DNA from 4 places in the Vibrio sp. R10-SG-ISO4 genome. Region 2 is predicted to be linked to each of the others. Evidence: predicted binding sites of a transcription regulator. Region 2 holds the regulator's gene; each other region holds the start of a gene.
The links. Region 2 encodes CRP, which controls carbon source genes, mostly activating them, when cyclic AMP is high. Its sites were predicted from a motif close to TGTGANNNNNNTCACA; they were not measured.
Positions count from the first base shown of each region.

Region 1: udp (uridine phosphorylase) is a predicted target of CRP. The motif match lies at 2,252-2,267, and genes of this name have one in related genera.
Region 3: deoD (purine-nucleoside phosphorylase) is a predicted target of CRP. The motif match lies at 2,168-2,183, and genes of this name have one in related genera.
Region 4: gltB (glutamate synthase large subunit) is a predicted target of CRP. The motif match lies at 3,417-3,432, and genes of this name have one in related genera.

Region 1 covers NZ_JCBDHJ010000008.1:77,416-85,033, forward strand. The annotation lists gene moaD (molybdopterin synthase sulfur carrier subunit) at 1-65, shown strand, start outside; gene moaE (molybdopterin synthase catalytic subunit MoaE) at 68-526, shown strand; gene AC6R03_RS04190 (GGDEF domain-containing protein) at 540-1,502, opposite strand; gene AC6R03_RS04195 (CBS domain-containing protein) at 1,653-2,069, shown strand; gene udp (uridine phosphorylase) at 2,370-3,128, shown strand; gene AC6R03_RS04205 (hypothetical protein) at 3,279-4,091, opposite strand; gene metG (methionine--tRNA ligase) at 4,297-6,372, opposite strand; gene apbC (iron-sulfur cluster carrier protein ApbC) at 6,595-7,618, shown strand, end outside.
Region 2 covers NZ_JCBDHJ010000022.1:64,274-71,891, reverse strand. The annotation lists gene astD (succinylglutamate-semialdehyde dehydrogenase) at 1-480, shown strand, start outside; gene AC6R03_RS16275 (DUF1338 domain-containing protein) at 600-1,400, shown strand; gene crp (cAMP-activated global transcriptional regulator CRP) at 1,569-2,201, opposite strand; gene AC6R03_RS16265 (phosphoribulokinase) at 2,459-3,328, opposite strand; gene AC6R03_RS16260 (YheU family protein) at 3,423-3,635, opposite strand; gene AC6R03_RS16255 (SH2 domain-containing protein) at 3,810-5,312, opposite strand; gene AC6R03_RS16250 (YjbH domain-containing protein) at 5,467-7,618, opposite strand, start outside.
Region 3 covers NZ_JCBDHJ010000013.1:34,886-42,503, forward strand. The annotation lists gene phrB (deoxyribodipyrimidine photo-lyase) at 1-203, opposite strand, end outside; gene AC6R03_RS06635 (MerR family transcriptional regulator) at 200-991, opposite strand; gene AC6R03_RS06640 (YbgA family protein) at 981-1,931, opposite strand; gene deoD (purine-nucleoside phosphorylase) at 2,287-2,997, shown strand; gene AC6R03_RS06650 (transposase) at 3,053-4,522, shown strand; gene AC6R03_RS06655 (hypothetical protein) at 4,662-6,116, shown strand; gene AC6R03_RS06660 (diguanylate cyclase) at 6,129-7,618, shown strand, end outside.
Region 4 covers NZ_JCBDHJ010000002.1:103,223-110,840, forward strand. The annotation lists gene gltB (glutamate synthase large subunit) at 1-3,181, opposite strand, end outside; gene mnmL (tRNA modification radical SAM protein MnmL/YtqA) at 3,695-4,639, shown strand; gene arcB (aerobic respiration two-component sensor histidine kinase ArcB) at 4,773-7,115, shown strand; gene AC6R03_RS01440 (hypothetical protein) at 7,120-7,566, shown strand.

The DNA of each region.
Region 1 (7,618 bases), on a different contig from region 2:
CGCTTACCCATCCGCTGAAAGATGGCGATGAAGTGGCCTTTTTCCCGCCAGTGACTGGGGGCTAACGATGACGGTTCGTATCTCTGTTCAAGCGGATGATTTTGATGTCGGTGAGGAGTATGGTCAGTTGGCGAAAGACGCCAGTATTGGCGCAGTGGTGACCTTTGTCGGTAAGGTAAGGGACATGAACTTGGGCGACCAAGTGACCGGTCTTACCCTTGAACATTACCCAGGAATGACGGAGTCATCGCTGCAAAAGATTGGCGACAGCGCATTGGCGCGTTGGCCGCTAGATTGTGTGCGTGTGATCCATCGTATTGGCGATCTTGATATTGGCGATCAAATTGTGTTTGTCGGTGTAACGAGTGCGCATCGCAAAGCCGCGTTTGAAGCGTGCGAATTTGTGATGGACTACCTCAAGACACAAGCGCCGTTTTGGAAAAAAGAGCGCACGACAACCGATACGCGTTGGGTGGAATCGCGTGAGTCCGATGCGCAAGCCGCACAGCGCTGGCAACAACCTTAGTTGATGCCTTGCTCTACCACTGATTGATTTGATGAATCGTACCCCGGCGCTGTTTTTTGGCAAAGAACAGCGCTTTGTCTGCGACAGCGACTAGACGCTCAGTGCTCATCGGGTGGGGAATGTGCGGGCAATAATGAATGCCAATCGTAATCGACACACAATTGCTTACGGTTGAAGATAGATGCTCAATCGCTAGAGCGTTAACCTGATCTCGCAATTGCTCTGCACGCTCTAAACACTCACTCTCCCTGATGTTGGGACACACAATCAGAAACTCATCACCACCATAGCGAAAACAGAGGTCGTGCGCACTGCACCAGTTCATCAGCGTTGCCCCCAGTGATTCAAGCACATCATCGCCTTTCAAATGGCCATAGCGATCGTTGTATTGTTTAAAACAATCAAGATCGATCATCAGCAGCGCACATCCGGTTTGGTTAAGATAGGCCAGCTCTAAGACATCCGGGACCATCACATCCAAGGCGTAGCGGTTGTAGACCTTAGTCAAATGGTCAAGATGGGTAATTTTTTCCAATTCAAGCTGCTGCTTTGCCAACCTTTCTAGCGCATTTTGGTGCTCGGTGATGTTGCGAACCGTCCAGAGGACAAACTCCGTATCGGGGAGGGGGATCACCAACGCATTAAAAAACTGTCGATCTTTTGGCCCTTCCACCTCGTTAAAACAGCTCAACGACTTTGGGTCAAGGGAGTATTCCAGCTCTGCCGGGGTTTGACTCTCTATGACATCGACCACCACTTGGCTAAACCACACCGCTTTATCAGCGGGGAGTACCTGGTACTGATCTAGCCCGATAATGATTCTTGGGTCATGGTGACGCGTCGTATCGCGTCCACCCCACGCCTCCACATAGACGCCCATTTTGCTGATTAAAAAGGTCGGCTCAGGCAAAGAGGCAAACACCGTATGCATCAACGCGGGGTTCACTTTCATCAATTCAGTCAACGTTGAGTTCACGGGCTCATACCTCTCCATCGCTATCACTAATTACAGTTTAGTCATTAAGTTGAGGGGCGGTGGAAAAATCCGCAGCGCCATTTGTGAAATCAAGAAATTAGACGACAATATATAGTATGACCCGCCCAGAGCACGGACAAGGAGACGCAGATGGAATCATTAAAGGTCAGAGACTATATGACGTTACAAGCGGTGACATTTACCCCCAATATGTCGTTGAGTGCGGCGCTTGAAAAGGTGATGAACTCAAATTATCTCGGTGGGCCCGTGATTGACGAGAGCAAAAAAGTGATTGGTTTTCTCTCGGGCCAAGACCTGTTGGATAAACTCATCAAGGTGAGTTACTACTGCCAAGATACCCATATCGTATCGGACTGTATGAGCAAGGAGGTACTTTCAGTGACCCCTGAGACTTCTATTATCGAGTTGGCGGATATGATGAAGGTCGGTAAGCCTAAGGTCTACCCTGTCATTGATAATGGTCGATTGGTTGGGATCATCACGAGAAGAGATGTGTTACGTGCGATCGGTAAAACCATCAACGATTGCTTTAAGCATCCGGTTTAATCTACGTCTCGCCGTTTATTTCGCTCTCGGAGGCATCGCTGTTGACCTCGGGGTGATGGCCGTAGCGATGAGAAAACGTGAGATCAAACGGCGGTTTTATGTGCAAAATTGACGATATTGCGCATTAAAGTGTGATGCAAAACGGTTTATTGTGAAATTGAATGTTTTGTTGCTTTGTTATGTGTGATCTAAATCACTCTATATTGCTGCTGACTTGGTTAGAGTATCCGGGTACCCAAACAAATGTAAGAACAGGCCGCCACTCATTCGATGAGCCTGTCACTATAAGGAGCCTCCCCTATGTCTCAAGCTGTTTTCCACCTTGGTGTTACGAAAGATGATCTTGCTGGTGCGACACTCGCGATCATCCCTGGTGATCCTGCACGTGTGCAAAAAATTGCTGAAGAGATGGATAATCCCGTCTTTCTCGCCAGTCACCGCGAATACACGCTGTACCGCGCTGAATTAGAGGGCAAGCCTGTTGTTGTGTGTTCAACCGGTATTGGTGGCCCATCGACTTCTATTGCGGTTGAAGAGCTAGCGCAGTGTGGTGTGCGTACCTTCCTACGTGTTGGTACCACTGGTGCAATCCAACCGCATGTGAATGTTGGCGATATGATTGTTTCAACCGGCTCTGTGCGTCTCGATGGTGCCAGTCTACATTTCGCGCCTATGGAGTTCCCAGCGGTGGCTGATTTTGATGTCGCAACAGCGATGAAAGCGGCGGTAGAAGAGACAGGTGCAACGGTTCACATGGGTGTCACGGCTTCCAGTGATACCTTCTACCCTGGTCAAGAGCGTTACGATACCTTCTCCGGTCGCGTGGTGAAACGTTTCCAAGGCTCGATGAAAGAGTGGCAAGATATGGGCGTACTGAACTTCGAGATGGAGTCAGCGACCTTATTGACGATGTGTGCAAGCTCAGGCCTAAAAGCAGGTTGTGTGGCGGGTGTCATCATCAACCGAACTCAAAAAGAGATCCCTGATCACTCTACGCTAAAAGAAACCGAAGCACGCTCGATTAAAGTTGTCGTCGAAGCGGCGCGCAAAATGCTCTAAGTAAAAATGATCTAAGTATCAGAGTCTTTAGCGCATATTCGCGTTGACCAAACAATGATGAAAACGGCCAGGTCTTATCACCTGGCCGTTTTATTTATTTCAAATAGATTGGCAACCATAGATTTTGCTAAAACGTGTATCGCTAGCCGTTCACGCTATCGCTACTCGAGGAAGTGGCAGATAGAGTGTTTCCGTCATGTCCGATAACACTTGGTCATAGACTTGCGAGATGACCGCAGACACGTCACTGGTCAGTTCATACAAGGCTTCTTCTGTCCAATCAAGCTCTTCGCTGATGGCGATTTCAGTCAGGTCACGCATCGCGGCACTGCTGGCTGGCGAGGCAACACTCAAGGGACTGATAATCGACAGTTGGTTAAGTTTACGACGTGTTTTGTCGCAATAGTATTTAACGCGCAAGCGACCATCAATAGTATCGATTTCTGGAATGCACAAACGCAGTTGAGTCAACACTTCCATACTGTCGAGGATTTGTTGCCAGTTCATGTGGTACTCATCACTGAGATCTTCACGCTCAGACTCAATCAACCATGCAATCGCGACTTCATCCATCAAGAACATGCAGTGACGAATGGTTTTACCGTGGATGACTTGGTTGCGAATCACGGTTCTGTCTTGCCACTCTTTATGCATGCCTTTGAGTTTTAATTGGAAAATTCGGTACATGGGTTTGTTGTCAAAGGGCGCGTTGGCCACCAAGCCATTGGTGATATCGACCATTTGATCGTAGAGCGCTTCAATCTCTTCCAGCTCACTATCCGTCACCTCCTTGGTTAACGCTAAGTGGGTCGCGCTACGATGTTTGCGGCTAAGCAACATCACCTGTCGCAGCAAGACCAGTGTTTCAAACTTGCGCTCTAAAGTGCTTTGACGCTTTTTAGAGAAGTAAAGCATGACAGCCAATACGGCTATCGATAGAACCACTGAGATCAACACAAACATAACGTACTCCTTGTACTCGCCTACTACTAAGTGGGTAGAGCAGGAACAGTGCCAACTTATAAGTTGTTTAAATACAGTAAGTTACATTCTGGACGGCGAAGGGGTTGAACGGTTTTGGTGCAAAGTAAGCCCTAATATTGTGATTGAGGGCACAAAAATCCCCGCGGACGGTGTCACGCGGGGATGAGTGATACGAGCCTGGTGATTACATCACGCGCATACCTGGCTGTGCGCCTTCATGAGGCTCAAGAATCCATAGCTCGCTGCCACCAGGGCCTGCTGCTAGGATCATGCCTTCCGACATACCAAATTTCATCTTACGCGGCTTAAGGTTCGCAACCATCACGGTGAGTTTGCCTTCAAGCTCTTCGGGTTTGTAAGCAGACTTAATACCAGAGAAGACTTGACGAGTTTCACCGCCGATATCGAGCTGGAACTTAAGCAGCTTGTTGGCTTTTGGCACTTCTTCGCAAGAGATGATACGAGCGATACGCATGTCCACGGCGGCGAATGCATCAAATTCAATCTCATCGGCGATAGGATCTTTATCCAGCTCAGTTTGGCTCGCTTGGTGCTTCGCCGCTTCTGCTGCTTCCTTCGCTGCCACTTCGGCTGCCGCATCTTCTTTAGACGCTTCCACCATCGCTTCCACTTTCTTCGGATCAATGCGATTGAACAGCGCTTTGAACTTAGTGATTTCGTGATCGGTCAGCGGTGACGCGACCCCTTCCCACGTCAGCTCTTCGTTTAGGAAGGCTTCAGTGCGTGCAGCGAGCGCAGGCATCACAGGTTTTAGGTACGTCATCAATACGCGGAATAGGTTGATACCCACAGAGCAGATGTCTTGCAGCTCTTGGTCTTTACCTTCTTCTTTCGCAATCACCCACGGCGCTTTCTCATCGACGTATTGGTTTGCTTTGTCAGCAAGGGCCGTGATTTCGCGGATTGCGCGACCAAATTCACGGCTCTCATAAAGCTCTGCGATGCGAGAAGCCGCTGTTGCGAACTCGTTGTATAGTTCTGGCTCTGCAAACTGTGCTGAAAGCTTGCCGTTAAAGCGCTTGCTGATGAAGCCTGCGTTACGTGATGCTAGGTTAACAATCTTGTTCACGACGTCAGCGTTCACGCGCTGAGTGAAGTCTTCAAGGTTGAGGTCGAGGTCATCGATGCGGCTGTTGAGCTTCGCCGCGTAGTAGTAACGTAGACACTCTGGATCTAGGTGATCTAGGTAAGTAGCTGCTTTGATGAAGGTCCCTTTAGACTTAGACATCTTCGCGCCGTTAACCGTGACATAGCCGTGGACGAATACGTTGTCTGGCTTGCGGAAACCGCTGCCTTCAAGCATCGCTGGCCAAAACAGAGAGTGGAAGTAAACAATGTCTTTACCAATAAAGTGATAAAGCTCAGTTGTGCTGTCTTTTTTCCAGTACTCGTCGAAGTCGAGATCATCACGCTTGTCACACAGGTTTTTGAACGAGCCCATGTAGCCAATTGGCGCATCTAGCCAAACATAGAAGAACTTGTCCTTTTCACCTGGGATCTCGAAGCCAAAGTAAGGGGCATCACGTGAAATATCCCACTGCTGCAGACCTGACTCAAACCACTCTTGCATCTTGTTGGCGGTTTCAGCTTGAAGAGAACCAGAACGAGTCCACTCTTTCAGCATGCTTTCGAACTGAGGCAAGTCGAAGAAGAAGTGCTCAGAATCTTTCATGATGGGCGTCGCGCCAGAGACCGCTGATTTAGGATCAATCAGTTCCGTTGGGCTGTAGGTTTCACCACAGTTGTCACAGTTATCACCGTACTGGTCTTCGGATTTACACTTCGGACAGGTCCCTTTTACGAAACGGTCCGGAAGGAACATCTCTTTCTCAGGGTCAAACAGTTGAGAAATGGTACGGCTAGAAATAAAGCCGTTTTTCTTTAGCTCTAAGTAGATGTGTGACGCTAGCTCACGGTTCTCTTCTGAGTGTGTGCTGTGGTAGTTATCAAAGCTAATATCGAAGCCAGCGAAGTCTTTTTGGTGCTCTTCACTTACGGCAGCGATCATCTCTTCTGGTGTCATCCCCATCTGTTGTGCTTTTAGCATGATTGGCGTGCCGTGAGCATCGTCAGCACAGATGAAGTTTACAGTGTTGCCACGTAGGCGTTGGTAGCGTACCCAGATATCGGCTTGAATGTGCTCAAGCATGTGACCTAGGTGAATCGAACCGTTAGCGTACGGAAGGGCACAAGTTACCAGCAGTTTCCTTGGATCAAGGGTTCTTGGATCGTTTGCCATACTTAATATTCGCTTCTTAAGGTGTAGGAAAAAATAGACGGTAATACTACCTTATCCCACCAGTGACTCCAAGGTATCTAGTTGCTCAAACACCCAGTTTTTTCAGGGTTCTGTCAGGACCTCGGGAGTGATAGCATGTGCGGTGCTATCCTTCTGTACAAAGAGCGTGTGTTTTCTGCGCGCCCTCTGCCAGTTCAGTGGGTCTTATAACAAGGAGCATTCATGCAGCAGTTTACTTCCAAGCAAGCGCTATGCGACTGGCTTAATCAGTTTCAACATCCACAGCTTGTGGCCGATTGGGCCTCAACGTCACATCTCGTTCATGTCGCCGCCGACCAATGTCAGATTCGACTGCCGTTTTCTTCGCGCTCTTTGCCTAGTGAACTCACTACTTGGATTGAAGGTCAGTTAGAGCGCGGTCAAATCCAGCGTTTCCCGTATTCTATCCAAATCGATGTGAAACCGCTCAGCACTCATGTGAGCGCGGAAGTGAAAGGCGTGAAAAATATCCTTGCCGTAACCTCAGCCAAAGGCGGTGTGGGAAAATCGACAACGTCGGTCAACTTGGCGTTGGCGCTGGCCGCGACAGGTGCCAACGTCGGTTTGTTGGATGCGGATATTTATGGGCCATCAGTGCCGATGATGATTGGTCAGCAAGACGCTAAGCCACAAGTGAGAGACAACAAGTGGATGCAACCTATCAAGGCGCACGGCATCGTGACGCAATCTATCGGTTATCTGGTGTCCAAAGACGAAGCCGCGATTTGGCGTGGCCCGATGGCCTCTAAGGCGTTAGCTCAGCTGTTGAATGAGACCGAATGGCCAGATTTGGACTATTTAGTGGTCGATATGCCGCCGGGTACGGGGGATATTCAACTGACGCTGGCGCAGCAAATCCCCGTCACCAGTGCTTTGATTGTCACCACACCGCAAGATTTGGCGCTCGCCGATGCACGTAAAGGCGCGGCGATGTTCAATAAAGTAGAGGTGCCAGTTGTCGGCTTGGTCGAGAACATGAGTTACCATATCTGTTCTCATTGCGGTGAGCGTGAGCACATCTTTGGCGCAGGCGGCGCAGAGAAAATGGCGCAAGAATATGGGTTGGATCTGCTCGCTCAAGTGCCGCTGCATATTGCGATGCGTGAAGACATCGATCAAGGCGTGCCTACGGTGGCGGCAAGGCCAGACTCAGAGCACAGTCAAATCTACCTTACCCTTGCCGAATCGATCACTGCGCGCATGTATT
Region 2 (7,618 bases):
GCGGCACACTTTATCCTCAACGCACAGGCGAACTTGCAGAGCCTTGGTGGTGTGAGCTTGGTGGAAGCGAAAGCGGGCGAGGCGGCGTTTGTCACTCCGGGGATTATTGATGTCACGGCCATCGATGCGCTGCCAGATGAAGAGTATTTTGGCCCGCTGCTGCAAGTGGTGCGTTATCAAGGTCTTGAGCGCGCCGTTGAGCTGGCCAATGACACCCGCTTTGGCCTCTCTGCTGGACTGGTGTCCACCGATGATGATGAGTGGGCCTACTTTGTTGATCACATTCGCGCAGGCATCGTCAATCGCAACCGCCAATTAACTGGGGCGAGTGGCGATGCGCCATTTGGCGGACCGGGCGCCTCGGGCAACCTTCGCCCAAGTGCTTACTACGCTGCGGACTATTGCGCTTACCCTATGGCGTCGATGGAAGGAGAGCACACCTTGCTGCCTGAGACGTTAAGCCCGGGTGTAGAACTGTAAGACGTACCTTGGGCTCGCTTGGAGCCCAAGGTGTTCGATTCATTGCTAGGTTTGTGATTAAGCCATTCTTTTAAAGAACCAGCTTTACGATTCAGCTTCACGATTAACATGGAGACGTTATGACGCCTGCTCAACTGTTCGATTTACTGTGGCAAGACTATATTTCCCGTCTATGTCCTCAAGCAGCCAAGGTTCATCAGCTTTTAGAAGAAGATGAACCGCTGATCAATGACCATATTGCGCTGCGTACCTTTAACATTGCGCCGCTCGGTATCGAGACATTGGCTGCGCCATTTATTGCGCTGGGTTACCAAGCGTGTGGTGACTACCTGTTTGAGAGCAAACACTTGGTCGCCAAGCACTACGAGCACGCCGATCCGACGTTGCCAAAAGTGTTCATCAGTGAGCTGAAAGTCGAAGAGTGCTCAGCGCCGCTGCAAAGCATTGTCAGCAAGCTGGTGGCACAAGTGGAGGCATCCGCACTGCAAAGCCATGAGTTTTTGTATGCGGGCCGTTTGTGGGATCTCAGCTATGAAGATTTTCAAACCCTCGCCCAAGAGAGTGAGTACGCAGCATGGCTTGCGGCGCACGGCTATGGGGCCAACCATTTCACCGTAAGCGTTAATCAGCTCAAGGCATTTGACGAGGTCGCGGCGGTGAATGAGCACCTGCGCCAAGCGGGCTTTGTCATCAATGAGTCGGGTGGCGAAGTGAAAGGCTCACCAGAGGTACTGCTTGAGCAATCGTCCACCATGGCAGACAAAGTCGAGGTGAGCTTTAGTGACGGTACGCAAGTGATCCCAGGCGGCTTCTACGAATTCGCTAAACGCTATCCGATGAGTAATGGTGAGCTCTACCCGGGGTTTGTCGCGGCGTCAGCGGATAAGATATTTGAGAGTACGGATGGGGGAAGTTCCTAGTGCCTAGTTGCTAGTTCCTAGAGGGGGGCTGGTGAAATGGGTGATGGGTAGTGGGTGATTGGGCTAGGGCCTGGTAAATAAAAAGCCACCGCTGGTAGACAGGGTGGCTTTCTTAATCTTTAAAGGTTTTCTCTAGGAACTAGCCACTAGGAACTCGCCTCTAATACCCTATCGCGTGCCGTAGACGACGATGGTTTTACCGTGGGCGGAGATCAGGTTTTGCTCTTCAAGCATCTTCAAGATACGGCCAACGGTCTCACGTGAACAGCCGACAATCTGACCGATCTCTTGACGAGTGATCTTGATTTGCATGCCGTCTGGGTGCGTCATAGCATCTGGCTGTTTCGCTAGGTTAAGTAGCGTTTGCGCGATGCGGCCTGTCACGTCTAGGAAGGCGAGGTCACCGACTTTTTGGCTCGTCACTTGTAGGCGGCTTGCCATTTGCGCAGATAGACGCATTAGGATGTCAGGGTTGACTTGGATAAGCTGACGGAATTTCTTGAATGAGATCTCTGCAACTTCACAAGGTGATTTAGCACGAACCCAAGCGGTACGCTCTTGATCTTCTTCAAATAGACCAAGTTCACCGATAAAGTCACCTTGGTTTAGGTAAGAAAGGATCATTTCCTTACCTTCTTCGTCTTTAATCAGTACCGCCACAGAGCCTTTGACGATGTAGTAAAGCGTCTCTGCTTTCTCACCGGCGTGGATCAATGTGCTTTTTGATGGGTACTTATGAATATGACAATGTGACAGGAACCACTCTAATGTTGGATCGGTTTGAGGTTTACCTAGAACCATAATATCTCACTTCCTCTGCAGGGTACGCTTGCCGCTTTCCATTTTTGTCGCGCCAGTAAAAGACGCGAAGCCCTGAACAAGGCTTTTTAGGATAAGAGCACTTATTCAATGCTGCAAGCCATCTTTGTTTCGGTTACAAATAGTAGCCTTTTTCAAAAGGGATTTCTTGATTTTAATCGTGTCAAGTTGGTGATTGTTTACGCAAAAATGTGCACATGATCACGGTATGACAAGTAAACGGGTCTTAGGACTGATCGCTAGCCAATTTTACCCGTCTCGATAAGTTGCTGTAGGATAGGTCTGACGATGAGTTCCATCGCAAAACTCATCTTACCCCCCGGCACGACAATGGTGTTGTGGCGCGACATGAAAGAGCCATCAATCATAGCGAGCAGATATGGGAAGTCGACCTGTTTGATGCCGCGCAGGCGGATCACCACAAAGCTTTCATCTAAACTTGGGATGCCTTTAGCGTTAAGTGGGTTGGACGTATCGACGGTCGGCACGCGTTGGAAGTTGATGTGGGTACGCGAAAATTGCGGGGTAATGTAGTTGAGGTAGTCATCCATCGAGCGGACAATCGAGTCCATTACCGCTTCGCGTGAGTGACCGCGATCGCGCGTGTCACGGACGAATTTTTGAATCCACTCCAAGTTCACAATGGGCACCATGCCAATCAAAAAGTCGACGTGTTGGGCGACGTTGACCTCACCATCCACCACGCCGCCATGCAGTCCTTCGTAGAACAGCACGTCAGAATTTTCCGGCAAATCTTGCCACGGCGTGAAGGTACCCGGCATTTGATTGTAGGGCACGGCTTCATCGAAGGTGTGCAAGTAGCGACGAATTTGCCCTGTGCCTTCATTGCCATACTGCTTAAAAAACTCAGACAGCGCAGGGAAGTCGTTCGCCTGCGGACCAAAGTAGCTGATGTGGCGTCCTTGCTCGCGCGCTTTGCGGATCTCGACATCCATTTCTGGGCGCGTAAAGCGGTGGAAACTGTCCCCTTCCACCCAAGCCGGTTTCACGCGCATCATGTTAAACATTTTGCGAAACGCTTCAGAGGTCGTGGTTGTGCCCGCACCGGAAGAACCCGTTACGGCAATAATGGGGTGTTTTGCTGACATGACAAACCTTGTCTTATTCCTTGTCAAATGATGACCAATATAGCATGTTCTATTGATTGATCACGGTATGGCGTTTTTTAACGCACTGGAAATATTAAAACTTTGATTTGAGTTGAATATCCACGCTCTCATGCAGCTCTGAATAGACCACCACCGCTTCACCACTCACCAAGCTCTGACGGATCTGGGCGATTTTCTCGTCAAGAGAGATTTCCTGCTCGCCATAGTCTGTCCCTTCACGCAGCACAAATTCACGGATCAGGTTGTCTAGGGTGTCAGGGGCGATCTGTTGCCAAGGGATGATCATAGGGCCTCGTTGGTTGATGGGGGAGTTCCTAGTCGCTAGTGCCTAGTTCCTAGTTCCTAGCGGGGTTCTAGGGGCTTTATGCACTCGCGGTAAACGTACAGGGGAGAGCGCGATGGCTCTCCCTTGGTAAAATAATGGGCGATTTTTTGCCCAGTCTTGATTAAGTTTGCGAACTTATTGATGACTATATCTGAAAATCTTGTACTCAGTGAACAGGAGTTTATTGAGCGTAGTTTCAATGGTTGCTGAGTTCTCTAGTACACCGATGCTATCAGCGTAGTTCTTACTTAAATAAGTATTGTTGGCGATAGCATAAGCATCAAAATTACTGGTCAATAGAGCGTCCTCGACATCGCTGTTTGCTGCGCTTTCGACGAGCGATACTTCCACTTTATCAAGGGAAGAGTTCCAACTAGTGTCGATACCGTTATCAAACGACATGAGTGGTTGATATTGCTTTGCCGTCGCGTAGATACTTTGTCTTGTCGAGGTGTTACCGAGCGTAGATTGAACCAAGGTTCTTTGCAGGTCGAGGGATGCAGGTGGTGTGGTATCGTAGCCTTCAACGCAGTCCATGGTATATCCAGAACATCCAACTAAAGTGGGTGGAGATACTGTGATAACCGCGGGAATATTGCTATCTGTCAGTGTTGAAGATTCGTCTATTTCGACTGAAACATTTTGAGGTTGTTTCGTGTACTCAAAGTCCCATGATGAGTGGTCACCAGATACGTTAAGGTAATAGAGTGCGTCTAGGCTGTTGGCGTAGCTATACGAACTGGCTGATGCAGTATTGAGAGCTTGCCACAAAATCGCCCCAGTGCCTGAACGGTAAACGTTCAGATTCGCCTGATCGATGGTGGTCTCTGCTGAGGTATCAGGTGTCCAAACTAAACTGCTGTCATCAACATCATTGAGCTCGATTGGGTTTGCCGCTGTGCCAAGGTTAGCGGTGGTGACAAATTTGAACTTAAGTAATTCACCTGCGTTACAGGTTGTCGGCGTGGGAGTCTCGCGACAATATCTCGCGGCTAATACATCTTTTTTAGAGATGCTACTAAATTCAATCGGGCTATTTTGCGCACCGCTCACCTCTTCTTGCGCTGAGTGGAAAGCAAACCACCCATCTTGAGAATCACCGTCGTTAGATATGTGGCCGGTAAAATCTTGTGGTGAAGATTGGCTAGTACTGGTGATGCATGCGCTTTGTGAGGTCTCGCCTTTCGCATTGATATTAAAACTGGAGGGAATTAGTGACTTTTCCATTGTTAGGATGTCGTATCCGGTAAACCCAGCGGCCGTATTGGTCGCTACTATGCTTAAATAACCGTCTGATGGCACAACGCTCTGATTAAAAGTAAAACTACCATTAGACCAATTCGTATTGTTGTAACTTTGCTTTAATGAGCCATCCTCATTGTGAACATACACATTAAGGTTCTGTCCGGTTGCTTTTCTTGCCACCGTGTATTCTGTTGGGTTATCTTCGTCATCTTGTCCATAAACAGCACAGTTGGAAACCGCGCTCTGGGCGACGTTTACAAGTGCGTAAAAGTTCAGTGTATATTTCGCTACTGGTTGTGGTGATGAACCTCCACCACTTTCCCCTCCGCCACAGCCTAGGAGCAGTAAAGGTAGGGCTAATACGCTCGCCTTTTTGGTTAAAGTCATCGTCAAAATCTCGCCTCAGAGTCAAAAGTGCATGGGTATAAGAAAGCAAAAGTTATGCCGTTGTACGGTATCGGAGCTTATTTATATTAATGGTGAAAGTGCTGATAAAAAAGCGCCGCCCTTGGGAGGCGGCGAGATTGGGTGAAGGCTTAACCGAGCATCAGTTGCCTGGGCGTTGATACCAAGGTGAGCGAGGGTCGGTGACATCAAACAGATCATATTGCTTGTTGAGCATTTGACCACCATCACGAGTGATGGGCTCCCAACCTATGGTACCTCGGCCGGTACTTGGTTTGACCGTTACAAGATCAAACGGCACAGAGATGTAGAAGCCTTTGTTGTAACTGCCTTCGCCATATTCATCTGCGGTTAGGTCGGTGAAGGTGGCGTACGCACCGACGGTCACGCCGGATTTAAACTGTTTAGAGAAATCGACGCGCGCACCGATGTCACCGCCGAGGAATTGTCCTGCGCTGACTTTAAACAGGGTACCGTCAAAGAATTGCCACTGCGGCATATAGTAGCCAGTGACGTGGCCGGTAAAGCCTTGGTCAAGAACGTAAGCTTTACATCTCCAAGGATCGCTTCTTCCATCACAGTTATCGGCATCATACCCGCTGTAATAGAAATACTCATCGTCATAGACGCCAAACCAAGAGTTAGGATCTCGTTGGCTTACGACGTTGGCATCCACGCCCACGGCCCAGTTGGTATTTCTTGGGCGATAGAGCACTTCGCCGCCCACGCCGGCAAACATCATCTCCAGGTAGCCACCGTACATTTGGGTGTAGATGTCTTGGGCGGGCTGCTCAAACCAGGTCAACTGCAAGTGGTTGAGACGTACTGGGTTGTCATGCACATACGCTCGGAACATGGTACGTACACGAGGAGTGGCGTGGTTGCGTATGTGTGGTGAGTTCTCGACGTAGTTAAACTTGTCGTAGTTGTCTATCAAGTTAAAGTAAATTGAACCACCAAATTCGATGTTATCCGTCAACCAAAGACTAGAACCAGCATTGAGTCCTAAACTGTATAGATAGAAGCCTTCTGGGCCACCTAATGATTGGGTCAGTTTGGGTTCGATGCCATAAGTCCAGCGTTCTTTTGTCGTCGCAAGGGGGGGTGAAGCATGAGAGCTATTTTGAGGCTCACCATGCTCAAAGGCATCGGGCACACTGGCATCGATAGAGAGCGCATTGGCCGCATGTGCAAACTCTGCACGATCAATGGTGGTTTGGGTTAACGGCACGCCATTTTTGGTCTCGATGACTTTAAAGGTCTCGATGGACGTATCCGCTTGATTATTCATGATGAGTGCACTGCGCTCGAGCGCTTCGTCTCGGTCACGATATTTGGTTTGCTCTGCAGTCAAGACAAGTACGTCTCCTTCCTTGTAGAGGCGATTTTGCTTGTAGCCGGCGTTGTTCTCTAGCTGCTGTGCCATCGCTTGCCAGTCGGTGTTTTGAGCGCTTGGCCTTAGCACACTTTGCGGCTTCTCCTCATCACGCCAGTTAGCGGCAATATCATTGAAGTTGGTGTAAATGTTCAAGCCCAAAGTGAGGGTGTCACCGCGCTGATAGCTGACCTTGGCGTCGGCCCAGTCACTGACGCGGTAGTTAAGGCCAACGTTCCATGGTGTGTGCTGAGGCATAGGTTTATTGCCTCGGGTTACCGGGAAATCTCGGCTGTAGTCATTCCCTTCGTATTCTACTTTTAGACGCAGTGGCTCATACGGGGTTTGGTACTCTAAACCACCAAAAAGGGCGGCTGGGCCTTTAAACCAACGTTCAAAATCGACACTGCCGCCATTATTTTTAAAGCTGGAGTCACGGTCGCAAAATTTGTCACTCGCTTTGCAGAAAGGGTTAGTGACGTTTCCGCGCTCACCTAAATAGCCCCAACCCATACCGAATGTGACATCCAGTGTTCCAAAGCGTTTGGTGGCGGCGACGAACTCACCATCAAATAGGCCAGTACCACCAAAGTCTCTTACGCCAGCGGAGACTTCAGGCAGCCAATAGCTCTCATCTAGAAGGCGAAGCTTGAAGTCGATGCCTTTATCGGTGTAGAGATTATCGCCACTGTAGGCAGGGTTTGAGTTGTATAACACGTCAGGTACGCGTGTATAGCGAATGGTGGTCTCAAACCACGACATCAACTGAACGGTCGCGGTATAGTGGTAGTAGTCGTCGTTGTAATTGATGCCTAGGTTAAACTCCCCTTCGGGGGCCATACGCCCGGTCGGGACTTGCATCAGGCCAACACCACCAAAGTCACTTTGGGATACCGCCCAGTCGGCTTTTTGCCAATCT
Region 3 (7,618 bases), on a different contig from region 2:
ATGTCGAGTTCGGCTAATTCCGTCTTTAACTCGTGCAAGCGACGGTAGATGAGATCCGCTTGCCTTGGACTATGATCATGGGTTTGCCAGGTACCAGGCGTTGCGATGTATAACGCCACGACCGGTTGACCTCGATTCACGGCGCTCACTAAGGCATGATTGTCTTCAACACGTAAATCACGGCGAAACCATACAATATTCAAAACCTTCTCCTTACCAATTCGATCATTTCTGACAGCGAGACTTGCCCATGCTGCGCTTCTAACTCTTTGATCACACTAAGCTGAGATTCACTCGGTTTCGTGGCACTGTAAAACGCCAGTTGTTCAAAGCGGTGAACGGCGGTGTGCTCTAAGAGGCCCGACAGATCCTCGACGCCATCAATCATGAAGACTCGATAGCCTTGACTGACCAGACTCAGGGCCCACAGTTGAGTGTGAATATCGCGCGCCGCATCGAGATTAATTACCAAACATTTACCGCGATGGGCCACCTTGTTTTCCGCCTCAATGATCTGGTTGAGCTTGGTGACCATCAAGGTATTAAACAGACCAAGATGCAAAGATCGCAGGCTTTGTTTCACTAGAGCGAGCGCATTGAGCGTTGGCGTGATGAACTGACGCTCAACCAACTCAAGAGGATACTCTTTTAGCACACCATTAATCACACTCTCTGCACGCTTGGTGTTGAGGTTGGTCAGCGCTTCAAGCACCTCCTCTACTGCCTCTAAACTGCCGACATCTAGCGCTTCATCTGGCAAATCAGACCCAAGCAGGGCTTTCACTTTACCAATCGAAATCCCTTTCGCGAGCCAGCCTTGAATCTCATTGATGAGTGCAATGTGCTCATCCGTGTAGAGTCTGTGGCCTTTTTCAGTGCGCTCCGGTTGGATCAAGTTATAGCGACGCTGCCACGCTCGCAGCGTCACAGGCTTAACTCCGGTTAAATCCGAGACCTCTCGAATCGCATACCAATTTTTTTCACAGACCATAACGCAGTCTTAACTCCTGTGGGTGTGGCTGCAGAAACTTTTGCTTCGCCAAGTATTCATCGGGATGAGTGGATAGATAATGTTTGATGAGCGTTAGCGGCGCCAACAAAGGCAGCAAACCCACACGGTATTCGTCGATCACGCGGCGCAGCTCAGACTTTTGTTCTTTGTCGAGATGCCGCTTAAAGTAACCTTGGATGTGCATCAGCACGTTAGTGTTGTTTTTACGACTGGCGCGATTGGCCACCGCTTGCATCAGCGCGGTACGGTACAAGTGGTAAAACTCTTCGATGTCGTACTCTTTGATGTTGGCAACCATGCGCCCAAGCTCTTTGTACGCTTCAGGGTGATGAGCCATTAAGGTCAACTTGTAGCGCGAGTGGAAAGCGATGATTTTGCCACGGGTCGGCGTCTCTCCCATTGAGTCATAAAAATCACGCAGGGTATAGACGCGGGTAATGAAGTTCTCTTTCAACACAGGATCATTGAGCCGTCCATCTTCCTCAACGGGTAGCCATGGCATCTGCTCCATCAACTGCTGTGTATACAGCCCAACCCCAATATTTTCCGCACCAGCTTTACGGTACACTTTAACGCGCTCCATTCCACAGGTGGGCGATTTAGCACAAACGATGTAACCGCATAGCTCTTCATCGACTAAACTGGCAACCTTCTCTTGGGAATAGCGAATCATGGCGTCCGTGTGATCTTTGCTCGAATCTTTGGTCTCTACCAACGCAATGCGCTCATCGTTTGACATCAATCGAATCGTCGGCCTAGGAACCGGCATCCCCATTCCCACTTCAGGGCATATCGGCATAAATTCAAAAAACGGTGCCAACTCTTTCGTGACAAACTTGCTAATCTTATGACCCGAGTCGAAACGGACTTTTTCTCCCAGCACACAAGAACTGATACCGATCGTAATTTGCTTTTCCATGTTGAGCTCCCATCACCATCAAATGTGTACAACTTAATTTCTTGTATAACTTAATTTCTCATATAAGTAGTAGCACAGCACTTGAAACATGTACAAAAAAATTATTTGTACAATGTTACGCAAACACAACCATTTTGGTTCACTCCCCAAGCAAACGTTTTTGCAAATCGATTGCCAAATCACTTTCAACACATTTGGTTATCAATACCTCGAAATTGTCATAGCACACCCTATTTTGTGAGCAACCTCTCAAGGAACAATGGCTGACAAGGCTAGTATTGCCTCAACACAGAATTGAAGTTCAACATAATTGGTAATCAGCTCAGCGATTACTGACTCATTTGGAGTAATGACTATGGCAACCCCACACATTAATGCTCAGCCAGGCGACTTTGCAGAAACCGTATTGATGCCAGGCGATCCGCTACGCGCTAAATACATCGCAGAGACATTCCTTGATGACGTCAAACAAGTTTGTGACGTTCGCAACATGTTTGGCTACACAGGCACCTACAAAGGCAAAAAAGTGTCGGTGATGGGTCACGGCATGGGCATCCCATCTTGCTGTATCTACGTTCATGAGTTGATTGCCGAGTTCGGTGTGAAGAACGTGATTCGTGTCGGTAGCTGTGGCGCGGTACGTGACGACGTAAAATTGATGGACGTCGTGATTGGTATGGGCGCCTCCACAGACTCAAAAGTCAACCGAATCCGTTTTAACGATCACGATTTCGCGGCCATTGCGGACTTCGGTCTTCTTGAAACCGCCGTTGCTCAAGCTCGCGCGCAAAACGTGCCAGTCAAAGTCGGTAACGTATTCTCAGCGGATCTCTTCTACACACCAGAAGCAGACATCTTCGAGAAGATGGAAAAACTCGGCATCCTTGGTGTGGATATGGAAGCTGCAGGCATCTACGGCGTTGCCGCTGACCTTGGTGCAAAAGCGCTCACCATTCTGACTGTCTCTGATCACATCATCCGTGGTGAAAAGCTGAGCTCAGAAGAGCGTCAAAAATCGTTCAATGACATGATGAAAGTGGCGCTAGAAACCGCCATCAACCTGTAACGATATTGCAGCCAAGTGACCGCTTGGCTGCTCAGATAGTCCCGAGGGGGAGAGAGTGACAACTGGCAAACTGCCAAAGGAAGCAGATGGGTTACAGCTCAATTTTTGTAAAACATTGGCGTGTGACAACTTTGGATTGAGTGATGCGCATCGTTACGTTGTGCAGCACGCTAACCCTAAACGACCTGCGATGGTATGTCGGGAGTGCGGTGCTTTCCCCCCCTTACTTAACAATCAAGATGTGCTGACTGAACTGCAACGTTTACGCCAGCTACACAGCGATGGGCTGCCCGCTTGTCGCCAACCTGATTGTCCCAACATGGGCCTTTCGGTCCACACACATAAACACCTCTACCACGCGTTTGGCTACAGTGGTGATAGGCAACGCTATCGTTGCAAAGCGTGCCAATCGACCTTTGTCGATAAGTGGTCAGGGGCGAACAAAAAACGTCAATTTCAAGAAAACCTGCTTGGATTACTGTTTACGGGTTATTCCGTGCGTGAAATCTGCCGCAAGCTTTCCATCAACCCCAAAACCTTTTATGACCATGTTGACCATATCGCCAGCCGCTGCCGACGCAAGCTTGCCATGATTGACGCTCGTTGGGTCAACCACGCTAAACACTACGAACTCGCATCTCACTACGTCACCCTGCAACCGAAAAGTAATAACGGCGTATTGTGGTTTGCCACGGGTGAAGCCCACAGCGGCTACATTTTGTGCCAACACGTCAACTACTCGGCCAATGAAGAACCCGTTGGTGGTATCGATCATGACCCGTACCAAACGCCTGCGCGTTTTGTCTCACGCGATCACTGCTCTGAGGCCAACCTGCCCGTGCCAACGCCACCGAGCGATCTTCGCGAGCGCATCGACCAGCAGTACCAAACCATTTTGGCGCGAGGCAATGTGGAAGACCCCATGGGCAACCTCACCGTCTTCCATTACCCCTCTAAAGGGGCATTAATCAGAGCACCGTACACCTCGTACGCCCATTTCTTACATGTGCTGGATTTGTGTCAGGGCGACCGCCAAGTTTCCATCTATCTACCGCAAGACCCAGTGCTTCGATCTGCAGCACTTAGCATATGCCTACCTAGAATTCAGCGTCAAAATATCGACCTTATGTATGTGGAAGAAGATCCACAGTGGTCTCTGAACCACAGTTTGGACAAAATCGACATCGTGCACATGGGTTGGTGGCGCGATCGCTGGGCGATTACTTCCGATGGTCAATACGCCAAGGGCATTTGCTATCTCGCAGGACAAGATAATCGACCTAACTACTGGCTGCGCAGGGCTTCCATTCGTCAAACGGCGTTTTTCCAGTCTCGTTTTCAAACGCTCTTTAGCGGTTTTATCAATGAGCCGCGTCGCAAACTCAGACCGGGTGGTCTGCTGCCTATGTTGGATATTTTTAGAGCGTGGCATAATTTGTGCTACCAAGACAAACAAGGCATGACCGCAGCGCAACGGCTTGAATTGACTCAATCCCCTTTGACACTGCGTGAGCTGCTTTCATAATAAATAGAAGTGTGACGCATCCCTGTAAAAGGTGGAATGTTTGATGCTTTTGATAGTCGTAAACCCGTCAATGTTCATATTATACTGGGGTTTAGTACTAAAGTTTGATAGGTTTACTTAGCGGTAAGGGATTGACTCATTGGAAAAAAGCCAACGCCTACTCGACACTGAGCTTGAACAGCTAAAAAGTAAGATTGAATCCGATCCGGACAAAGTCTTCGCTTCCGCTGAGCAGTGCTTAGCGCGCGCCGCCCAAATCCTCTACCCACCCGCCGAGGTGAAAAGCCTCATCGTAATGGCGCGATGCGCGTGGGCATCGATGGACTACCGCAAAGGACTTCGCTACATCAAAGAGGCGCACACTAAACACAACGCCCTCGATACCGATGACCTGCTTCCTGAAATTCTGCACGTCTATGCGCTCCAATATTGGGGCCAAGCCAAATACTACTCTGCTCAACAATACTGGATTAACTGCCTTGAGCAGTCCGCACTGGTGGATGAAATTGAGTATCAAATCGAATCTTTGATTGGGTTGGGCAACATTTGGCGCATTACCCAAGAGTACGGCCTTGCCCAAAGTACTCACGAATTAGCGGTCATGGTGGCCAACCATAATCGCATCGCTTGGCTTGAGGGCAAATCGCGTATTTTGCTCGCTTGGGATCTCTACCTACTCAACAACTACGTTGAAATGCTTTCTGTTTTGGATGGCGCATCAGACTTACTCTATGATCACGAAGACAAAACCTGGCTGGCAGAGATTTGGGATTTCCGCGGACTTGCGCTGCTGGGGCTTGAGCGTATTGAAGACGCAGAAGAAGCCACGCGAAAAGCCCACGATCTTGCGGTGAAACACGATTTGGTGTGGATGAAGTCTCACTCCTACATTAGCCGAGCGAGACTCGAACTACTACGAAAAAATCCACAAAAAGCGACAGAGTTACTGATTCAAGCTGAGCAGTCCGCCAAGTCGTTTGATAATGGCGAGCTGTTATCACAAATCTGTTTCCAGCAGTCGCGCGTCGCAGAAGAGAGCGGTCAATATCAAGCGGCACTCGCATCATTCAAAAAATACCGTGACCACTCCATTAACATGCTGCGCGAGCAAACCGCACGCGTATCAAACGATAAAGCACGCGCATCAAAGCGTCAGCTAGAGCAACGAGCGCGCAAACTGATCAACCGCATCAGACGTCAACACGAGTACGACCCAGAAAAACACCTCACACAAATGGTGTCTGAGACGTTTTGGTGGGAACAATTGGTGCTGTTTAAGACCGAGTTGAAGCACGCCAATCACGCGGTGATTATGATCCAGCACGACGATCCGCTCTATTTGGATGTGTGCGCCGAAATCGCCCATTCACTGTGTAATAACCGCGATTTGTTGTCTCGCTTGAGCAGTCAACGCCTTGGCTTATTGATTGCCGAAAAAGGCAGTGACGCCATCAGCGTTTTTCAGGTTCTCACCAAAATGATAGAAATGTACCCTTGGCATCGACGCGGATTGAGCCAATCGCTGCCAAAAGTTGTGTTCAGCGACATTCTCTCCTTCCCGTTCACACTAGAACAGCTCGAAGAAAACGTGTAGGAGGAAAACAGCATGGAAAGACTCCTCAATAAAATTTCAGATTCTGGCCTTGATCCCTCCTCCGTCTCTGGCGAAGAAGCGCTGATTTTTTGGGACCACGTTCGCCGACATATCGCCACCACACCCCAAGAAAAAGCCCAGGCCTTATTCATTAGCGCCGAATACCGCAGCGAGCTCAAGCAATTGCAGGCGAGTATTGATGAGCTGCAAACCTCGCTGAAGTTTCTCGCTCTGCCCAAAGATGCCGAGATGGTGCTCGAAGTGCGCAATAATTTGGCTGAGCGTTTGGTGGAAAACGGCGATTACTATGGCGCGTTAAACCAATACGCCAGTGCCACAACGATCGCAGTAGAGAGCAGTAACATTGATGCGTATGTACTCGCGGTATTGGGGATGGGCAATCTGTGTGATGCCTATGGCGATCACAATCGCGCGCTGCGCTACTACCAAAAAATCGACAGTATTGACCATGCAATCCAAAGTCGCTCGCTACGATTGCGCTATAAGCTCTATATGCTGGCTTGCTATATCGAGCTTAACCGTCTCACCGCGGCCACCGATTTGATCAAAGAGTGTGAAGAGCTCAGTATCTTGGTCAGCGACAAAGTGTTAGCGGGGCAGATTTTGCTCTATCAAGCTAAGCTATATAGACAAAGCGACGAAGCAGAATTGGCGCTTAAATCACTGGGCAACGTACAATACTCAGCGGGCAACATTCACTCCGCCTGGCTCTCTACCATGATCAAAATCGAGCTTGCTTGTTGCCTCAATGACTTTGGCAAAGGCCACTTGGCCAGTTGGGTACTGCACCAAGCGCATCGCCGTATCGAGCGTCAACCCTCACCGTTATTAAACCTTAAGCTATCCAACTCGATGGCTCATGTCTCCGAGCAGCAAGGCGACTTTAAACGCGCCCTCGAATTTCAAAAACGCGCGTATCGCATCGAAAGCGATTTGATGAAAAAAATCCCTATTGGTGAGTTGGGCGCGAGTCAGCTGCGCAAATTGTCACGCTTTGAATTGCAGCTCAAACTGATCCTCTCTGAGCTTGAGAATCGAGAGCTCAAAGAGACCACTGAGAGCCAAAAACACACTGTGGCTCAGCTTCAGCAAGACGTGTTTACCGATCCGCTCACCTCCTTGCATAACCGTCGCTGGCTCGACGTTAAGCTGAAAGATCTGCTATTACACGAAACCCCCTTTGCCCTGTTAGTCGTCGATATCGATCACTTTAAGTCCATCAATGATGAGCTCAGTCACCTAGTCGGTGACAAAGCGATCGTCAATGTGTCTCACGAACTGGCGGCCTACTTTAAGTTTCGTGGCGCCTCCTGTGTGCGATTTGGTGGCGAGGAGTTTTTGGTGATTCTGGAAAACGCTTCCCTTGAACAAGCTGCCCTGCATGCCGAAAATTACCGCGAAAAAATCTACCAGTTTGGCTGGCATGAAATCCTCGGAGAGCGTGGCCTCACCGTCAGTATCGGCATTACTTTGCACCGAGA
Region 4 (7,618 bases), on a different contig from region 2:
TACCGCCGTCGAAACCTGCGATAAGCACAACGTCTGCTTTGGCTTTCGCAACGCCTGAGGCAATCGTGCCGACACCCGCTTCGGAGACCAATTTGACGTTCACACGGCCAGCGCGGTTCGCGTTCTTCAAGTCGTAGATCAGCTGAGCCAAATCCTCGATAGAGTAAATATCGTGGTGTGGCGGTGGAGAAATCAGACCGACGCCCGGTGTTGAGTGACGAGTGGCGCCGATCCAATCATCGACTTTGTCACCCGGAAGCTGACCGCCTTCACCCGGTTTCGCGCCTTGCGCCATCTTGATTTGCAGTTCATCTGCGTTGGTGAGGTAGTATGAAGTTACCCCAAAGCGACCGGATGCGACCTGCTTGATAGCTGAGCGTTCCCAGTCACCGTTTTCTTTGCGCTCAAAGCGCATTGGGTCTTCACCACCTTCGCCCGAGTTAGACTTTGCGCCCAATCGGTTCATCGCAACGGCCAGCGTTGAATGCGCCTCGTAAGAGATCGAACCAAACGACATCGCGCCCGTGGCGAAGCGTTTCACGATGCTTTCAATCGGTTCTACTTCGTCGATGGGAATTGAGCCTGCTGGGTGCTTAACAAACTCCAACTGGCTACGCAGTGTCACCGCGTTGTCGCCTTGCTTATCCACCGCGGCCGCGTATTGCTTGAATTGATCGTAATCTTTGTTGCGTGTTGATTGTTGCAACAGCGAAATCGTCTCAGGATTGAAGAGGTGCTTTTCACCGCGCTGTTTCCACTGGTAGACGCCGCCGACATCCAACATTTGCACTGGGATTTCGCGTTGGGGGTAACCGACACGGTGACGAATGAGGACTTCTTTTGCGATGTCATCGAGCGTCAAACCTTGAATACGAGAGACGGTACCCGTGAAGTATTTGTCGACCACGGATTTGTGGATACCAAGCGCTTCAAAGATCTGTGCGCCATGGTAAGACTGCAAGGTTGAAATGCCCATTTTAGAGAAGATCTTCAGCAGGCCGCCGTTGATCGCCTTGCGATAGTTATCAAACAGATCGCGTGGGCTGGCTTCTGGATCGAGCTTCTTGGTGCGTTGCAGCTCAACAATGGTCTCAATCACCAAGTACGGGTTGACGGCATTGGCGCCGTAGCCAAGTAGCGTCGCGAAATGGTGCGTTTCACGCGCATCACCGGTTTCAACCACAATGTCACACTTCGCGCGTAGACCTTTGCGGATCAGGTGATGGTGAACGGCGCCGACGGCCAACATGGCTGGAATAGCCGCGTGGTTTGAGTTCACTGCGCGGTCTGTGAGTAGGATGATCGAGTAGCCATCGACCACCGCATCTTCGGCGTATTGACAGATACGCTTCAATGCACGCTCTAGTTTGCCTTGATCTTCATTGGCTTGGAACACGATATCGAGCGTTTTCGCCTGTAGGTGTTCGTTGTCGATCGCACGCAATTTCTCTAGCTCAGAGTTCGCGAGCACTGGCGATTCCAGTTCCACTTTTTGACAGTGAAGCGGAGTTTCAGTCAGCAGGTTATGATCTTTACCTAGGTAGGTATTGAGTGACATCACCATACGCTCACGGATCGGGTCGATCGGTGGGTTGGTAACCTGAGCAAACAACTGCTTAAAGTAGTTGGATAGATGCTGAGACTGGTGAGACAAGACAGCCAATGGCCAGTCTGCGCCCATGGCAGACAGTGGCTCTTTGCCTTCTTTCGCCATTGGAACAATGATTTCATTCACTTCTTCAGTGCTGACACCAAACGCTTGTTGACGATGGAGAAGGCGCTCTGGAGAAGGCTGGCTGAACTGGTTGCTCGCATCAGGCAGTTTCTTTAGGCTAAGTAGGTTATCTTTCACCCATTGTTCGTAAGGCTGAGCTCCTGCGATGGTATCTTTGACTTCTTCGTCAGAGATAATGCGACCTTGCTCTAAGTCCGCAACGAAGATACGACCTGGCTGCAAGCGGCCGCGGAACTCGACGTTCTCTGGGGCAATATCCACAACACCAGACTCAGAAGCCATCACAAGGAAGTTGTCTTTAGTCACGGTGTAGCGAGACGGGCGCAGGCCGTTACGATCGAGCGTTGCACCTACTTGGACACCATCGGTAAAGCAGACTGACGCTGGGCCGTCCCAAGGTTCCATGATGTTTGCGTGATACTGGTAGAACGCGCGACGTGTCGGATCCATGGTTTTGTTTTCTTGCCATGCCTCTGGGATCATCATCATCAATGCGTGTGGCAGGCTACGACCAGAGAGGACCAGTAGCTCAAGTGCCATATCGAAGTTTGAAGAGTCCGAGCTGCCTTCTTGACAGATAGGCAATAGCATGTCGATTTCTGCTTGTGTAAACAGATCCGATTCAATGATCGCCTCGCGGGCTTTCATCCAGTTTAAATTACCGCGAACGGTGTTGATCTCACCGTTGTGGGCGATATAACGGAAAGGTTGAGCCAGACGCCATTTCGGGAAGGTGTTGGTAGAGAAGCGAGAGTGTACCAACGCGAGCGCCGTCACCATGGTTGGGTTTTGCAGGTCGAGGAAGTATTGAGGCACTTGCTCTGTGGTCAATTGACCCTTATACACCAAGGTTTTGTAAGACATGGAGTTGATGTAGAAATCATCACCAATGTTCGACACGCTCTCAAGGCAGACGCGTACCGTGTAGTTACGCAGCACGTACAGCTTGCGCTCAAGCTCTTCTGGCGTCATACCTGGGCCGCCGGTGACAAACACGTGCTCGAACTGAGGCTCAGTGCTGAGAGGATCGGCGCCGATCATAGAGTTGTCGGTTGGCAGTACGCGGTAGCCGATGATTTCTAGGTCGAGACGCTTGGCGTTTCGCTCTAAGATGTCACGACATTGCTCGCGTTTGTATTCATCTTTCGGGAAGAGAACTACGCCAACGCCGTATTTTTCAAAAGAAGGCAGTTTGATACCGAGCTTTACTGCTTCTTCTAAAAGAAATTCATGGGGTTTTTGCAACAAGATACCCGCACCATCACCACTACAAGGGTCACAACCTTGACCACCGCGGTGTTCCATGCGAGCGAGCATATCGAGTGCTTGAGTCACAACTTCGTGTGATTTACGGTTTTTCAGGTGAGCAACAAAACCGATACCACAGGCGTCATGCTCCAGTTCTGGAGTATATAGACCCTGAGAACTTTGCTCTCTATCTACCATAGATACATCCTTCCAGTTCAATTAGACGCAATTACCCTAATCCGCAGGGGCGTCTTGTCCTTGATTTGTATGATTCGAAGTCAACCGAGGTGGGAGACTTAGATTCCGTTCCGTATCTCGCAGGAAAAATATTGCGAGAAAAACAATCCTTGGTGATATCCATGTTTTTATTGTCACTATGTAGTGATTTATATAGGTGGGAGGTGGATACCGCCGATGATTTTGCAATTTTGTCTGTAATAAAAATCACAAAAACTGTAAGTATCCTACAATTTTGTCAGCAGCAAATGCAATGAAAACTCGCCCTTGTCGCCCACTTTTTTCGCATGAACATGCACCATTGCGTTTAACTTTTGCGTAACATTTAGCGAAATGCCTGTATTTAATGAATGTTTATTGACTCTGATTAAAGTTGCGCCTGTTTGAAGTCGGTAGATTCCTCCCCGAATTATTTTCATGATTGTAATTTTTTTACATAAATCTTAATGAGATTTATTTACGTTTGGGTGGAAGATGCAGCTACACGAATTAGTCAATACCATTGGTCAAGATCTCCAGCGTCGCTATAAAGAGAAAGTGCACAAGCTGACCTTGCACGGTGGGTTCAGTTGCCCGAATCGCGACGGAACGATTGGCCGTGGTGGCTGTACCTTTTGCAATGTCGCTTCCTTTGCTGATGAGCAAGCTCAAGTGAAAAGCATTCAAGCCCAGCTCACTGACCGAGCGGGGGAGATTCGCCGCGCGAACAAGTATCTGGCTTATTTTCAGGCTTACACCAGTACCTACGCTGAGGTGCAAGTGCTCAAGTCGATGTATGAAGAGGCGCTCAAAGCGGCGGACATCGTTGGATTGTGCGTAGGGACGCGACCAGATTGTGTACCTGATGCGGTGCTTGAACTGCTTTCTGACTACGTGGAGCAAGGTTATGAAATCTGGCTAGAGCTTGGTTTACAAACCGCCAACAACGACACCCTTAAACGCATCAACCGTGGCCACGACTTTGAGTGTTATGCACGCATCACCGAGCGCGCTAGAGCGCTCGGGATCAAAGTGTGTACTCATCTGATTGTCGGCTTGCCGCGCGAAACACGTGATGACAACCTGGAGACTTTGCGCCAAGTGTTGGCGGTGGGTACCGATGGCATCAAACTGCACGGCTTGCACATTGTAGAAGGCAGTACCATGGCTAAAGCGTGGCGAGCTGGTAAACTGCAGGCGCCTGAGCTTGATGAATATGTTGCTATTGCCAGTGAAATGATCCGCATGACGCCACCGGAAGTGGTCTATCATCGCGTCTCTTCGGCGGCACGCAGACCTACCTTGTTGGCACCGCTTTGGTGTGAAAACCGCTGGCTGGCGATGACGGAAATTGGGCGCTCGCTCAATGCGTTGGGTGCGCAAGGCTCGTTGATTGAGCGTCCATTCGTTTACATAGCGCCGCCACTTGCCACGCCCTAAGCCTTGTCGCTTCACACATCCCACATTTAAACGTTCAGGAGTCAGAGAAGCCTTAGCAGCCCAAGGGCAAAAAAGGTAGTATGAAACCACTGTCCATCATGAGGCAGTGGTGATTCTAGGCTCGGAGCGTTTAATGAAACCGATAAAAAACCTCGCTCAGTATTATGTCGACCTCTTGGTCAAACTTGGCATTTTACGTTTCTCAATTTTGCTTGCTTTGGCGTTGGTGGCACTGGCCGTGGTGGTCCAGGTGGGGATCACGCTGGTGTTGAGTGGCCACGTGGATGATATTGACATTGTTCGCTCAGTCTTCTTTGGTCTACTCATCACGCCTTGGGCGGTCTATTTTCTTTCTGTGGTGGTGGATCAGCTTGAAGAGTCTCGTCAACGTTTATCCAAGCTCGTCTCTAAACTCAAAGACATGCGTTCAAGAGACCAAGAGCTGAACTACAAACTTCAACAAAACATCGAAAAACTCAATCAAGAAATTGAAGAGCGGATCAAAGCCGAATCGGCGCGCGAAGAAGCGATGAAAGATCTTGAAAATGAGGTCTATCAACGTGAGCGCACTCAAGTCGAGTTGGCGGAGCGCACCGCGCTGCTGCGATCCTTCATCGATGCCTCGCCCGATCTTATCTATTATCGTAACGCCGATGGGGTCTTTTCTGGATGTAACCGAGCGATGGAAGAGTTGACTGGTAAGAAAGAGAGCCAGTTAGTCGGTTTAACCCCTTGGGATGTCTACAGTCGAGAAATCGCGGAACCGATTGTCGATACCGACCAAAAGGTGTTTGCTGACAATCGCGCCTTGACCTACGAACAGTGGCTGGAATACCCAGATGGACGCAAAAACTACTTTGAGCTGCGCAAAGTACCGTTTTACAGCAAGGACGGTCGTCATTTAGGGTTGGTGGGTTTTGGCCGCGATATCACCGAGCGTAAACGTCATGAAGAGTCGCTGGAGAAAGCCAGTCGCGATAAAACCACGTTTATCTCCACCATCAGCCATGAACTGCGCACTCCGCTGAATGGCATTGTGGGATTGAGCCGCATGTTGCTTGATACGCAGCTGAATGAAGAGCAGCGCAAGCACATGCAAACCATTAACGTCAGCGCGATTACGCTCGGGAATATATTCAACGACATCATCGATATGGATAAGTTTGATCGTCGCAAATTGGAGCTCTACCCAGAGCCGATGAACTTTGAAGAGTTCGTGGCTGAGATGGAGAGTATCTCTGCGCTGATGGCCTCGCAAAAAGGCCTACGTTTTGATCTTGAGCGGCTTAGCGAGCTGCCTCACGGTATCGAAGTGGACGCGACTCGTCTGCGTCAGGTGCTGTGGAATTTGATCAGCAACGCGATGAAGTTTACTAAAGAAGGTGGGGTGGTGATGAGCGTCAGTGCAGAAACAGACGACGCCCATGCCTACATCAGCTTTGAGGTGGAAGACAGTGGTATCGGTATTCCCGAGGCGGAGCTCGATAAGATCTTTGCCATGTATTACCAAGTCAAATCGGAAACGGACAACCTGCACGCGGTCGGGACGGGGATTGGTCTTGCGGTCTCTAAACAGCTGATCAACATGATGGAAGGTGACATTACCGTCAGCAGTGAAGAGGGCTTTGGCAGTACCTTTACTGTGACGCTCAAAGCGCCGCTTGTCTCTTTGAATGAACCTGAGTCGGTGACGCAAGCCGCGTCACAAGAGCTCAATATCTTTATGGTGGAAGATATCGAGCTGAATGTCACCGTAGCGCGTTCACTGCTTGAAAGCCTCGGCCATGAAGTGACGATTGCGATGGATGGCGCTGAAGCGATGGAGATGTTTGATCCAGAGATCTATGATCTGGTGTTCCTCGATATCCAATTGCCCGATATGACCGGTTTTGATGTGGCGAGTTATTTCCGTCGCACATACTCTCACCTGCCGCCTTTGGTCGCGCTCACAGCTAACGTGATAAAGGATAAAAGCGAGTATCTCAACCAAGGGATGGACGATGCGATCAGTAAACCGCTGTCGGTGAAAGCGGTGTTAGATGTGATCGCTAAGTTCTCCGAGGTGCAATCGGGCAGTGAGCCAACAGAGAGCGAAACCGCGCCTGACAGCCACGAACATCTTGAAGCCTATCAGCAGCTGCTTGATATCGACATGTTGGAGTCTTATGTCGGCATCGTCGGGCCACAGCCCGTCCTTGACAGTATCACCATGTTTGAAGAGATGATGCCAGAGTATTTGCAAGTGCTCGATTCCAACATGACTGCCAAACATCAAGAGGGTATCGTCTCTGAAGCGCATAAGATCAAAGGGGCAGCCGGCTCGATAGGGTTAAAACGCATTCAAAGTGTGGCGCAAAAGGCGCAATCACCCCAATTACCCGCTTGGTGGGAAAACATAGATGATTGGGTTGAGGAAATGAAAAACGAATACCAGTATGATATTCAAGTTCTCAAAGACTGGTTAGCACAAAGGTAACGTGATGAAAAAGTTAGTCTCTCTTGTATTGGGCAGTGCTTTGCTGCTCGGATGTGCGGCACAAGATGTGGTGTGGAACAGCAGCGATCAACTCGATGTCGCTGAGGCAACCGTGGTGCTCGAAAGCAACCTCTGGTTAGATAAAATGCCCACAGTGGGTGATGACATCAAAGATACACTGCACGGGGCCTTGTACATCAAAAGCAATGCCGTGTTACCTGCGGAGCTTGATGTGGAAACCGTCACGCTCAAGCAGGGCGATCAGCTTTGGCAGTTGACGCCAGACCAATTTGATTTGCGTACTCAAGATGAGCATCACTGGGAAGTGTCCTTTAGTCAGCCGTTCGATGTGGGCAGCGAAGAGCCGATTGATGTAGCCGTCGCTCTTACTTACCAAGGCATGGTGAAGTGGCTGGTGCAAAACCAAGTGACGGTTGATAAGGTCTACTAAACGCTATTAGGTTAGAAGAATCGAGATAAAAAAATGGTTGGCCCACAAGCCA